Linked DNA regions of Aureispira sp. CCB-E. The protein of the gene in region 1 binds, or shares a complex with, the protein of each later gene. Links are inferred from orthologs where the notes say so. Each region holds a gene or a part of one and is shown in the gene's direction. Other genes may lie near its edges.

Evidence for each region.
Region 2: the proteins of tsaD (region 1) and tsaB are in contact, whole or in part, in a solved structure (PDB 4WQ4), measured with the Escherichia coli proteins. The link is inferred for Aureispira sp. CCB-E from one-to-one orthologs.
Region 3: the proteins of tsaD (region 1) and tsaE are in contact, whole or in part, in a crystal structure (PDB 6N9A), measured with the Thermotoga maritima proteins. The link is inferred for Aureispira sp. CCB-E from one-to-one orthologs. Residues at the interface, in WP_004082750.1 of Thermotoga maritima: Cys10, Asp11, Arg49, His50, Leu82, Gly84, Gly135, Gly136, Glu154, Thr155, Leu156, Asp157, Asp158, Ser159, Glu162, Asp165, Lys166, Arg169, Leu170, Tyr175, Lys213, Thr214, Leu217, Tyr218, Gln221, Arg222, Asn324; in WP_004082108.1 of Thermotoga maritima: Leu37, Gly38, Lys46, Lys57, Val59, Lys60, Ser61, Thr63, Phe64, Thr65, Leu66, Met67, Val69, Pro71, Tyr82, Arg83, Leu84, Asp86, Asp88, Phe89, Asp93, Ile128, Asp130, Glu131, Arg134.

What each region holds. Positions count from the first base shown.
Region 1 is NZ_CP133671.1:6,408,819-6,411,976, reverse strand. Bases 40-3,034 are described here. They hold tsaD (tRNA (adenosine(37)-N6)-threonylcarbamoyltransferase complex transferase subunit TsaD), read left to right. Parts: upstream 40-1,035; coding sequence 1,036-2,034; downstream 2,035-3,034. Other genes in these bases: QP953_RS24835 (LamG-like jellyroll fold domain-containing protein), read right to left, coding at 3,030-3,034; QP953_RS24840 (3'-5' exonuclease), read left to right, coding at 2,116-2,667; QP953_RS24850 (translocation/assembly module TamB domain-containing protein), read right to left, coding at 40-538. Outside these bases: more of QP953_RS24850, read right to left, coding at 1-39; more of QP953_RS24835, read right to left, coding at 3,035-3,158.
Region 2 is NZ_CP133671.1:2,276,978-2,279,894, forward strand. What follows is about bases 67-2,820. They hold tsaB (tRNA (adenosine(37)-N6)-threonylcarbamoyltransferase complex dimerization subunit type 1 TsaB), read left to right. Parts: upstream 67-971; coding sequence 972-1,670; downstream 1,671-2,820. Other genes in these bases: QP953_RS08740 (hypothetical protein), read right to left, coding at 67-323; QP953_RS08750 (LptF/LptG family permease), read left to right, coding at 1,673-2,773. Also shown: more of QP953_RS08740, read right to left, coding at 1-66. UniProt on the Escherichia coli protein: Required for the formation of a threonylcarbamoyl group on adenosine at position 37 (t(6)A37) in tRNAs that read codons beginning with adenine.
Region 3 is NZ_CP133671.1:1,907,062-1,909,955, reverse strand. Bases 142-2,872 are described here. They hold tsaE (tRNA (adenosine(37)-N6)-threonylcarbamoyltransferase complex ATPase subunit type 1 TsaE), read left to right. Parts: upstream 142-1,161; coding sequence 1,162-1,584; downstream 1,585-2,872. Other genes in these bases: QP953_RS07195 (geranylgeranylglyceryl/heptaprenylglyceryl phosphate synthase), read right to left, coding at 2,586-2,872; QP953_RS07200 (HU family DNA-binding protein), read left to right, coding at 2,157-2,468; QP953_RS07220 (porin family protein), read left to right, coding at 142-917. In the rest of the region: more of QP953_RS07220, read left to right, coding at 1-141; more of QP953_RS07195, read right to left, coding at 2,873-2,894. UniProt on the Escherichia coli protein: Required for the formation of a threonylcarbamoyl group on adenosine at position 37 (t(6)A37) in tRNAs that read codons beginning with adenine.

The sequences.
Region 1 (3,158 bases):
CGCAGGTCACAAATGCAGCGGTGCCAATGGCGGTATCTGCCAAATGTACCCTTGCATTAACCAGTTCTGCGCCACCAAAATAGAGTTTAAATTTTTCGGGACGAGGTTCGACAACTTCTCCTGATTCAAAAAAGTCGATTAAAAAGTGAATGTTAAAATTTTCTTCCTTAGGATGACGGAGTACTTTGAACACAGCATCTCGAACAATAATATTACCAATACTAACTTCCTTATTTAGGAGCGCTAAAATATCATATCGTTGCGCTTCGGCCGAACTAGCGTAAATTAGTGTGTCTTGATAGTGATCGGCAATAAATACGTCATAAAACTTAAAATTGGAAAAAGGCGTAATTTCTACTCGTTCTATTCGAACGGTTGTATCCCATGCTTTGGATAAAAGATTAGCAGCTAGATGCCCCAGTTGAGTTTGTACCCAAGGAATCCATAGCAATAGATAGACAATTAACATGATGGCAATGGTGGCTTTTAGTAAGCCTGTAAAGATTTTCCAAATTCGACCAATGATAAGTCGACCCAATCCTTTTTTAGGTTTGGCTTCAATGGTTTCCTCTTTAGGATTTGTATGTTCTGGTTGATGCTTAATGTTATCTGTCTTTTTTAGGGATAATTGTTATCTTTGCAAGCCTATTTTAAATAATATACTAGATATAGACCCAATAGGACTTTATTTTTTTGAAAAGTTGTATCCAATTATTGTCGTAGCAGCAAAACGAAATACCTTTCTTTTTCTGGTGATTTACTTATTAAAAATAATTCGTGTATTATTGGCGGATGCTACTTCAATTATTAACTATTATTATGCTAGATTTAGTTTCTTTATTAGTCTTAACATAAGAGTAACTATTAACTAAACCATTTCTATATAAAACGGTTTAAAAAAAGGAAAGGATAAAGATATTAAATTTATTTTTTAAGGAATAAAAAAAATCCCTAAGAATTAGATAGGGGCTAGGCTAGCATTTGTTCTTTTAGGGATCAACGATCGTTAGAACTGCTTTAAAAATTAGATGCTATATGACAATAATTTTAGCTATTGAATCATCTTGTGATGATACCTCTGCATCCATCCTCAAAGATGGAAAAATTTTATCCAATTGTGTCGCTAGCCAAAGTGTACACAAAGAGTATGGTGGTGTGGTTCCTGAGGTTGCTTCGAGAGCCCACCAAGCGAATATAGTTCCAGTAGTGGAAATGGCATTGCGGAAGGCAGAAGTTGATAAAAAAGAGTTGAGTGCAATTGCCTTTACACGAGGTCCTGGGTTGATGGGGTCTTTATTGGTTGGTGTTTCTTTTGCCAAAGGACTAGCATTAAGTTTGGATATTCCGATGATAGAGGTAAACCATATTCAAGCTCATATATTAGCACATTTTATAGATGCTCCGCAACCTAAATTCCCTTTTTTGTGTTTGACAGTATCGGGTGGACATACGCAGATAGTTTTGGTAGAAGATTATTTGTCTATGAAAATATTAGGGACAACAATTGATGATGCTGCGGGAGAAGCGTTTGACAAAACAGGAAAATTGTTAGGCTTGGACTATCCTGCAGGACCTATTATTGACAAAATGGCACAAAAAGGTCGTCCAGTATTTGATTTTACAGAACCTAATATTGCCAATCTAGATTTTAGTTTTAGTGGTTTAAAAACGAATATCTTACGATTTTTACAAAAAAATACAAGGCAAAATCCTGAATTTATTACAGAAAATCTTGCTGATATTTGTGCTTCTGTACAGGATAGAATTGTGTCTATTTTATTGAATAAATTAGTTCAAGCTGCGGCAGAAACAGGAACCAAACAAATAGCCATAGCTGGAGGCGTGTCTGCCAATTCTGGTTTGAGAACTCGTTTGGAAGAAGTGGGAACCGAAAAAGGTTGGGAAGTGTTTATACCTAAGTTTGAGTATTGTACAGATAATGCAGCAATGATAGCTATGACTGCGTATTACAAATACCAAAACAAAGAATTTGTAGGGCAAGAGGTGGCACCACTGGCTCGATACGAGTTTTAATTAAAAAATACATTCGTGTCAATAGCTTAATAATGAAGAATTAATGAGCTACTACTGATGCAAAGTGATGAAAATGAAATTATGAACTATATCATCTACGATTTAGAAGCTACTTGTTGGGAAACAGAGATAGAGACTAGGGGAAAAAAGAGGGAGATTATAGAAATAGGAGGCGTTTTAATGGATGAACACGGAACGATAAAGAGTCGTTTTGAAAGCTTTGTGCAGCCTATTGTATATCCAATGTTATCCGATTTTTGCCAACGTTTGACAACGATTTCTCAAGTAGATGTCAATCAAGCAGACAAATTTCCTGAGGTTATTGAGGATTTTCAAGATTGGATTGGACTCAATGATGGAGAAGAGTATTTATTATGTTCTTGGGGATTTTTTGATAAGAGTGCATTGGTCAAAGATTGTCAATTGCATCGATTAGATGGGCAGTGGGCTAAAAAACATATTAGTTTGAAAGACCAATATCCTAGAATTAAAAACATAGGACGAGCAATTGGTTTGAACAAAGCTTTGGAAAGAGAAGGGTTTGAATTTGAAGGAACCATGCACCGAGCTATTGATGATGCTGTTAATTTGGCAAAGATATTTCGTAAGTATCTAAATCTTTGGCGTTATTAAGGGTTGATAATTAGAAGATTAGTTTAGCTGCGCTGCTACTTCGTGGTATTGCACGTATTGTTGATTAATACTCCGTTGATTTTTTAGTTTTTCTACGAAAAACGTAAAAAAGCATCTTGCATTAGTTTGATTATCAGTCTTTTAGTATAAAAGTCAATAAAAGTACATCTTGCTGATAATCAACTGCGAAGCACTCATGCAATACCACGTAGTAGCAGCGAAGCTAACTAAAAGCGTAGCGCTCACGAAGTAAACTAATACGATTTTTCAATGGAGTAATGGTTGATAATAAAAAGCCTACAACAAAAATTCATTGTTGTAGGCTTTGCCGTTTCTATTCGTGCGAAATAGGTTGTAATAACCTATTGTTTGATAAATCGTTTGGTTACTTGTTCTCCATTGTCTAGTTCGATCGACAACATATAAATTGCTGGTGCTAAGTCTTCTACCACATCTAAAGGTAAGGTTTGATAAGACAAAACATTTGTGTT
Region 2 (2,917 bases), 4.1 Mb from region 1 along the record:
ATAGACTTTAAATCTTTGAATGTTTTAGGCAAAGATTCTAATGGATTATTATCCAAAACAAGCACTTTTAGTTTTTTTAAAGAGCCCAATTCATCAGGCAAACTCTCTAATTGATTGTTAGCTAGATTTAACTTTTCAATATTAATACATTGAGTGAGTTGAGGGGGTAATTCCGTTAATTTCTGATTGCTAAGATCAAGATGAATGACATTCTCAAATTCTAGGGTACCACTCGTATCAGAGATAAAGGTATAGATTGTATCTTTTTGAGCATGAGACACAATACTGGTGAGTAGTAGTCCAATAAATGTAAATAGTCGCATTTAATAATTGATTTTTGTGTTAAAATTAATGGTTTTAATGTAAGTTGGAAGACAAAGTTAATGAATAACCGACAGGGTACCTTTTGTTTGTGGATTTTCCTTCAAAAAGTCTCAGTTTAACTTTTATTCCAGGTTTACAATTTAGTTTTTGGGGAGCAAACAACGACAATTGTAAACAATGCTACTTGGGGCTTGTAAATCAAAAAACTAACCAAATTTAGTAATTAGAGAAAGGAGTCTGAAAAATTGATAAGTAAAAGACATCTTTTAAAGTCCTAGTTGTTAAGTTACATTATTTTTGACAGACTCTTTTTAGTGAAATTTAATGATTTTACAATTTGATGTTAGTTGTTTGTGCCGAATTATAACAGTAACACAAATAAAGACCTAAAGAAGTTCACCCAAAAGCCTTTAAGCAAATTGAATATTTACTTTATAAGAAATGGGGATAGAACTTCCTACAAAATTATTTTATCAAATTCATAACAAGACTTAACGTTCTTTTTTGACAATAGCATTTTAAAAGTTCTTTGAATAAGCTATCTTTGGGAGAAGAACATAGAAAATAACCAATATTAAAAGAAAAGCGCAAAAAGTAACGCAGCAATAAGGGGATTTTAGGAGTAAATCATTTTCAATATAACAATAGTGGCAACAAAAATATTAACAATAGAAACTGCAACTCGAAGTTGTTCTGTTTGTTTGACAAAAGACGGACAGCCATGGATTGTTCGAGAGACGAATAGTCAAGCTGGACATGCAGAAAAGTTGACTTTATTTATAGAAGAAGTTATGCAAACGGCAAATGTAACATTGAAAGATTTGGATGCAATTGCTGTGAGTCAAGGTCCTGGTTCTTATACTGGGTTGAGAATTGGAATTTCTACTGCCAAAGGTTTATGTTATGCTTTAGATAAGCCGATGCTTGCTATTGATACTTTACAAGCGTTGGCTTTTGGTGCCATTCAGCAATATAATAATCCCAAAGCAGCTTATGTGGCTTTGATGGATGCTCGAAGAATGGATGCTTATGTTGGCGTGTATGATGTGAATTGCAAGTGTATAAAAACGCCTTATTTTGCTACTTTAGAACCCAATAGTTTTGATGAATTATTAGAACACTCAGAGATAGACGAAGTTGTTTTGGTAGGGGATGCAGTGGCAAAATATCAAGAAAACTGTCAAACCAATCCTTTGAAAATTAGCACCGTTCAATTGCCTTCTTCCAAATATCTAGCGCAGTTGGCTTATGAGGCTTACCAACAACAAAAAACAGTAGACGTTGCTTATTTCGAGCCATTCTACCTCAAAAAACCGAATATTACCAAACCAAAGCCCAAGTTTTAATCTTGAAAATATTAGATCGATACATACTAAAACGATACTTGGGAAGCTTTTTCTTTATTGTATTACTTTCCTCCATGCTTTCTGTAGTGGTTGATGCTGCAGAAAAAATCAATGATTTTTTAGAAGAAGGTGGTCCTACTTTTTATCAAGTTGTTTTTGAATATTATTTGAATTTTATTCCATTCTTAAACAGTTTGATTTTTCCTTTGTACAACCTTATCGCTGTTGTTTTTTTTACGTCTCGATTAGCAGCTAACTCAGAGTTTATTGCCATGGTAGGCAATGGCGTAAACCACTATCGCTTGTTGGTTCCTTATCTAATGGGGGCCTCTATTATTGCAGGTTTGCATTATTATGGAAATCATAATCTAATTCCACGATCTAATACGACCCGAACAGCTTTTGAGAATACATATATCTACAAGCATAATTATGTTGGTAATACGGGCAATTTTCATGCTGCCGCAAGCCCTTATGAAGAGTTTTATTTGCAAGGATTTAATCGATATGATAGCACTGGAAGCCAATTTGCATGGATCAAGCACGATAGCTCTCGATTGCGTCGAACATCTGTTTTGACAGCGACTAAAATTCGTTTGTTAAAAGCCCCTAACCGTTGGCGCTTATCTGGAATACGAAAACGAGAAAAAGTGTCAGCTTATAGAGACAATGTGGTTAAATTGCCTCCCCAAGAGTTTATGGATACGACGATTGGTTTTTATATCACAGATTTAATCAAACGAGATAATCATAAAGATAATATGACAACCAATGAATTGATAGAGTATATCAACAAACAGAAAGCAAAGGGGGTTGGGGGGACACTAGTTTTTGAGGTAGAACGTTATCGAAGAAGTGCCGATCCTTTTTCTATTTTTATTTTAACATTAATTGGTTTTTCGATTGCCTCACGAAAAATGCGTGGGGGGATGGCTTGGCATTTGGTAATTGGATTTGGGCTATCAGCAATTTATATCTTTATGACAAAATTCTCAACAACTTTCTCTATCAATGGAGGATTGTCTCCTTTATTGGGAGTTTGGGTGCCCAATATTTTCTTTTTGGGAGTAGCTTTTTGGATGTTGTTCCGTGCTCAGAAGTAAATGAGGATAGTTTGGGATTGCAGTTTGGACCGTCTAAGCTGCTATTTTTTTATGTATTTTGTTAATGCAACACTGTTGCATTAGTGTTTTTTTTCTTATCTTTAACAAAAGAGCTGTGTAGGAGTGTAATGAGCTACTATACAA
Region 3 (2,894 bases), 4.5 Mb from region 1 along the record:
AAGAGAAGAAAAATGAAACGCCTCTTGCAACTGATCTTTTAGAGACTAATCAAACAACAGTAGCAACAAATAAGAAACGAAAAGTAAAAACAACTCGTACAGAGGTTATTTACCAATATTCAACCACTCCATTACGCGCCCTTCAAGAAAAGCGTAAGATGATGGAAAAGCAAAATACGATTGGTAATTTTGGTATTGGAGATGAATTAAACACTAAAAAATCGCCTTTAAAAGCAGCTGTATTTGGTGGTGCTAGTGCCAAACTATATGGTGCTACAAAAGATTTTTCTGTCATGCCTTTTGCTGGAGTTAGCGCTTCTTATCGCATTGCCAAACACCACGGAATACAAACAGGTGTTCAATACAAAAGCATGGGGAATTTAACTCAAAATTCTAGCAAAAAAGTAACCGATCCAACAACATATATGCCCTACGCAAAACCAGAACCATCTATTCAAAGAATTGATCTTTTAGAAGTACCTTTGGTTTATCAATTTCATCCACACCCTAAGTACAATCTACAAGCAGGTGTCAAAGGAGCATGGCTGATGAATGTTGAAACAGGTAATCCTGACCTAAACAATTTGTCGAATGCAGAAATGGGAATTAGTGAATTTGACTTTAGTCTTTTGTTGGGTATGGAATATTGTTTTAATGAGCACTGGTCTATGGGCATACAATACAGCCTTGGCTTAATCAACTTAACTCAAAAAGCATCAAGCATGCATAATGAAGAAGTTAGCGCAACAATAGATGCAGGGAACGATCCTCAATACAATATCAATGCATTGACAAATGATGGAGAATTGATCGTACCAGTTCATTCTGAAGCGACAGGTGCGAGTCATCAAGCATTGAAAGTTCCCAATCAATTGCGCAACAATGATGTCCAAGTACTACTAAAATATACGTTTTAAAAGGTAATCGTTTGCTTTTGGTACCTTAACTAAGAAAATACAACTTTTACCTCACAGAAGGTAGCATTCTTGTTTTTAGAATGCTACCTTTTTTTATCTTTGCCTTTGAGCCTGTTTAAATTCTGTCTTCAAGCTTTTTGCCCCTATCAACTGTTTTGTTAGGCACTAAAATCAACTCATGTGCATCCAAATTGAAAAACATGAATTTTAACCTGCTCTTATCTTTCTTGTCAAAAAAAATGAAATGAGACAGCAATTTGTAGCCAATTCTATTGACCAATTAGATGCTATTGTAAAGGCATTGACTCCTATTATAAAAACTAGAAAAAAAGTAGCCTTTTTAGGGCAAATAGGAGCTGGAAAAACAACATTTATCAAACAACTTTGTCGTAATTTGGGTGTCAAAGATTTAACTTCTAGCCCTACATTTTCGATCATCAATCAATATGAAGCTCCACAAGCGACCATTTATCATGTCGATTTGTATCGACTAAAGTCAGAAGAAGAAGCATTTTCTATTGGGTTGATGGAACTTTTAGATGATAATAGTTATTGTTTTATTGAGTGGCCAAGCATCATAGAAAACTATTTTCCTGAATCAGCTCTATGGATTAAAATATCTGTTGACGAATCCGAAAATAGAATCTTTGATATTTATTATGAATAAGGAACCACTCTAAAGTATTCGTTCTTAGACAGAAAAGTTTTGCCACGTATTTTTTTTCTAAAAAAAAGCAAAATTTTTTGTTCAAAAGTTTGTTTGTTCAGCAAACAACAATTATATTTGCATTCGCATTTAAGGAAGTAATGGCCCATGGTGTAATGGTAACACAGCAGATTTTGATTCTGTCATTCTAGGTTCGAGCCCTAGTGGGCCAACTAACTTTCCTAAAAGCGTTATATAAGAATGTCTTGTTCTACAAACATTCATTTTTGGCCCATGGTGTAATGGTAACACAGCAGATTTTGATTCTGTCATTCTAGGTTCGAGCCCTAGTGGGCCAACTAAAAAGTCTTTAGCAAATATTTTGTTAAAGATTTTTTTTTGCGTATTTTTTAATTTTTGAAACATTAAGAGTCTTTCAAAGAGCAGAAAACAAAGCGTTTATAGCGTTTTTTTAAGACAAAAATTGTAAAATACAGCAAAAGAGTATACATTTGTAAGTACTTAATTTTTAAGCATTAATTAAAAACATCCTAATTTTTGCTTGTCATCCAAATTATAAATCATTTACTATTATGAACAAAGGAGATTTGATCGACAAAATTGCACAGAAAGCTGGCTTGAAAAAAGCAGATGCTGCTGCTGCATTAGATGCTACTCTAGATTCAATTCAAGATGCACTAAAAGAAGGTGACAAAGTTACTTTGGTCGGTTTCTGCACATTGAGCACTTCTTATCGTGCAGCTAGAACAGGTGTAAATCCTAGTACGGGTAAACCTGTGCCGATTGATGAAAAAGTTACTGTTAAATTCAAAGCAGGTAAACTTCTTTCTGATTCTGTTAACACAGCGAAGTTAAGAAAGGCTTTAAAGCCTAAGAAAAAGTAAGCTTTTGTTTGCCCTGATAGATAAGATATAAAAGCACATACTCAAACAGTATGTGCTTTACTTTTATCTCTATAACTCATCTATCTTCACAAAAGAGACATATTGAGGATTGGTCTCCTAGCCTTCGTGTACCGCAGCAGCCAACTCTAAAATCAACTGCGGATCCTTCTCAATAGCATTTCCGACCACAATAATATCTGCCCCTGCCTTTACATTCGCACTTGCTTTTTCGGGTGTTTTAATTCCTCCTCCTATAATCAAGGGGATCTCTGTTGCCATCGAAACCGACTCTATCATAGAAGTGCTAATTGGGTTTTGAGCACCACTCCCTGCATCCATATAAATCAATTTTAGCCCCAGCATCTCTCCTGCCATAGCCGTACAAACAGCAATACTATCTTTATTGGCTGGAATGGGTTGAGTATT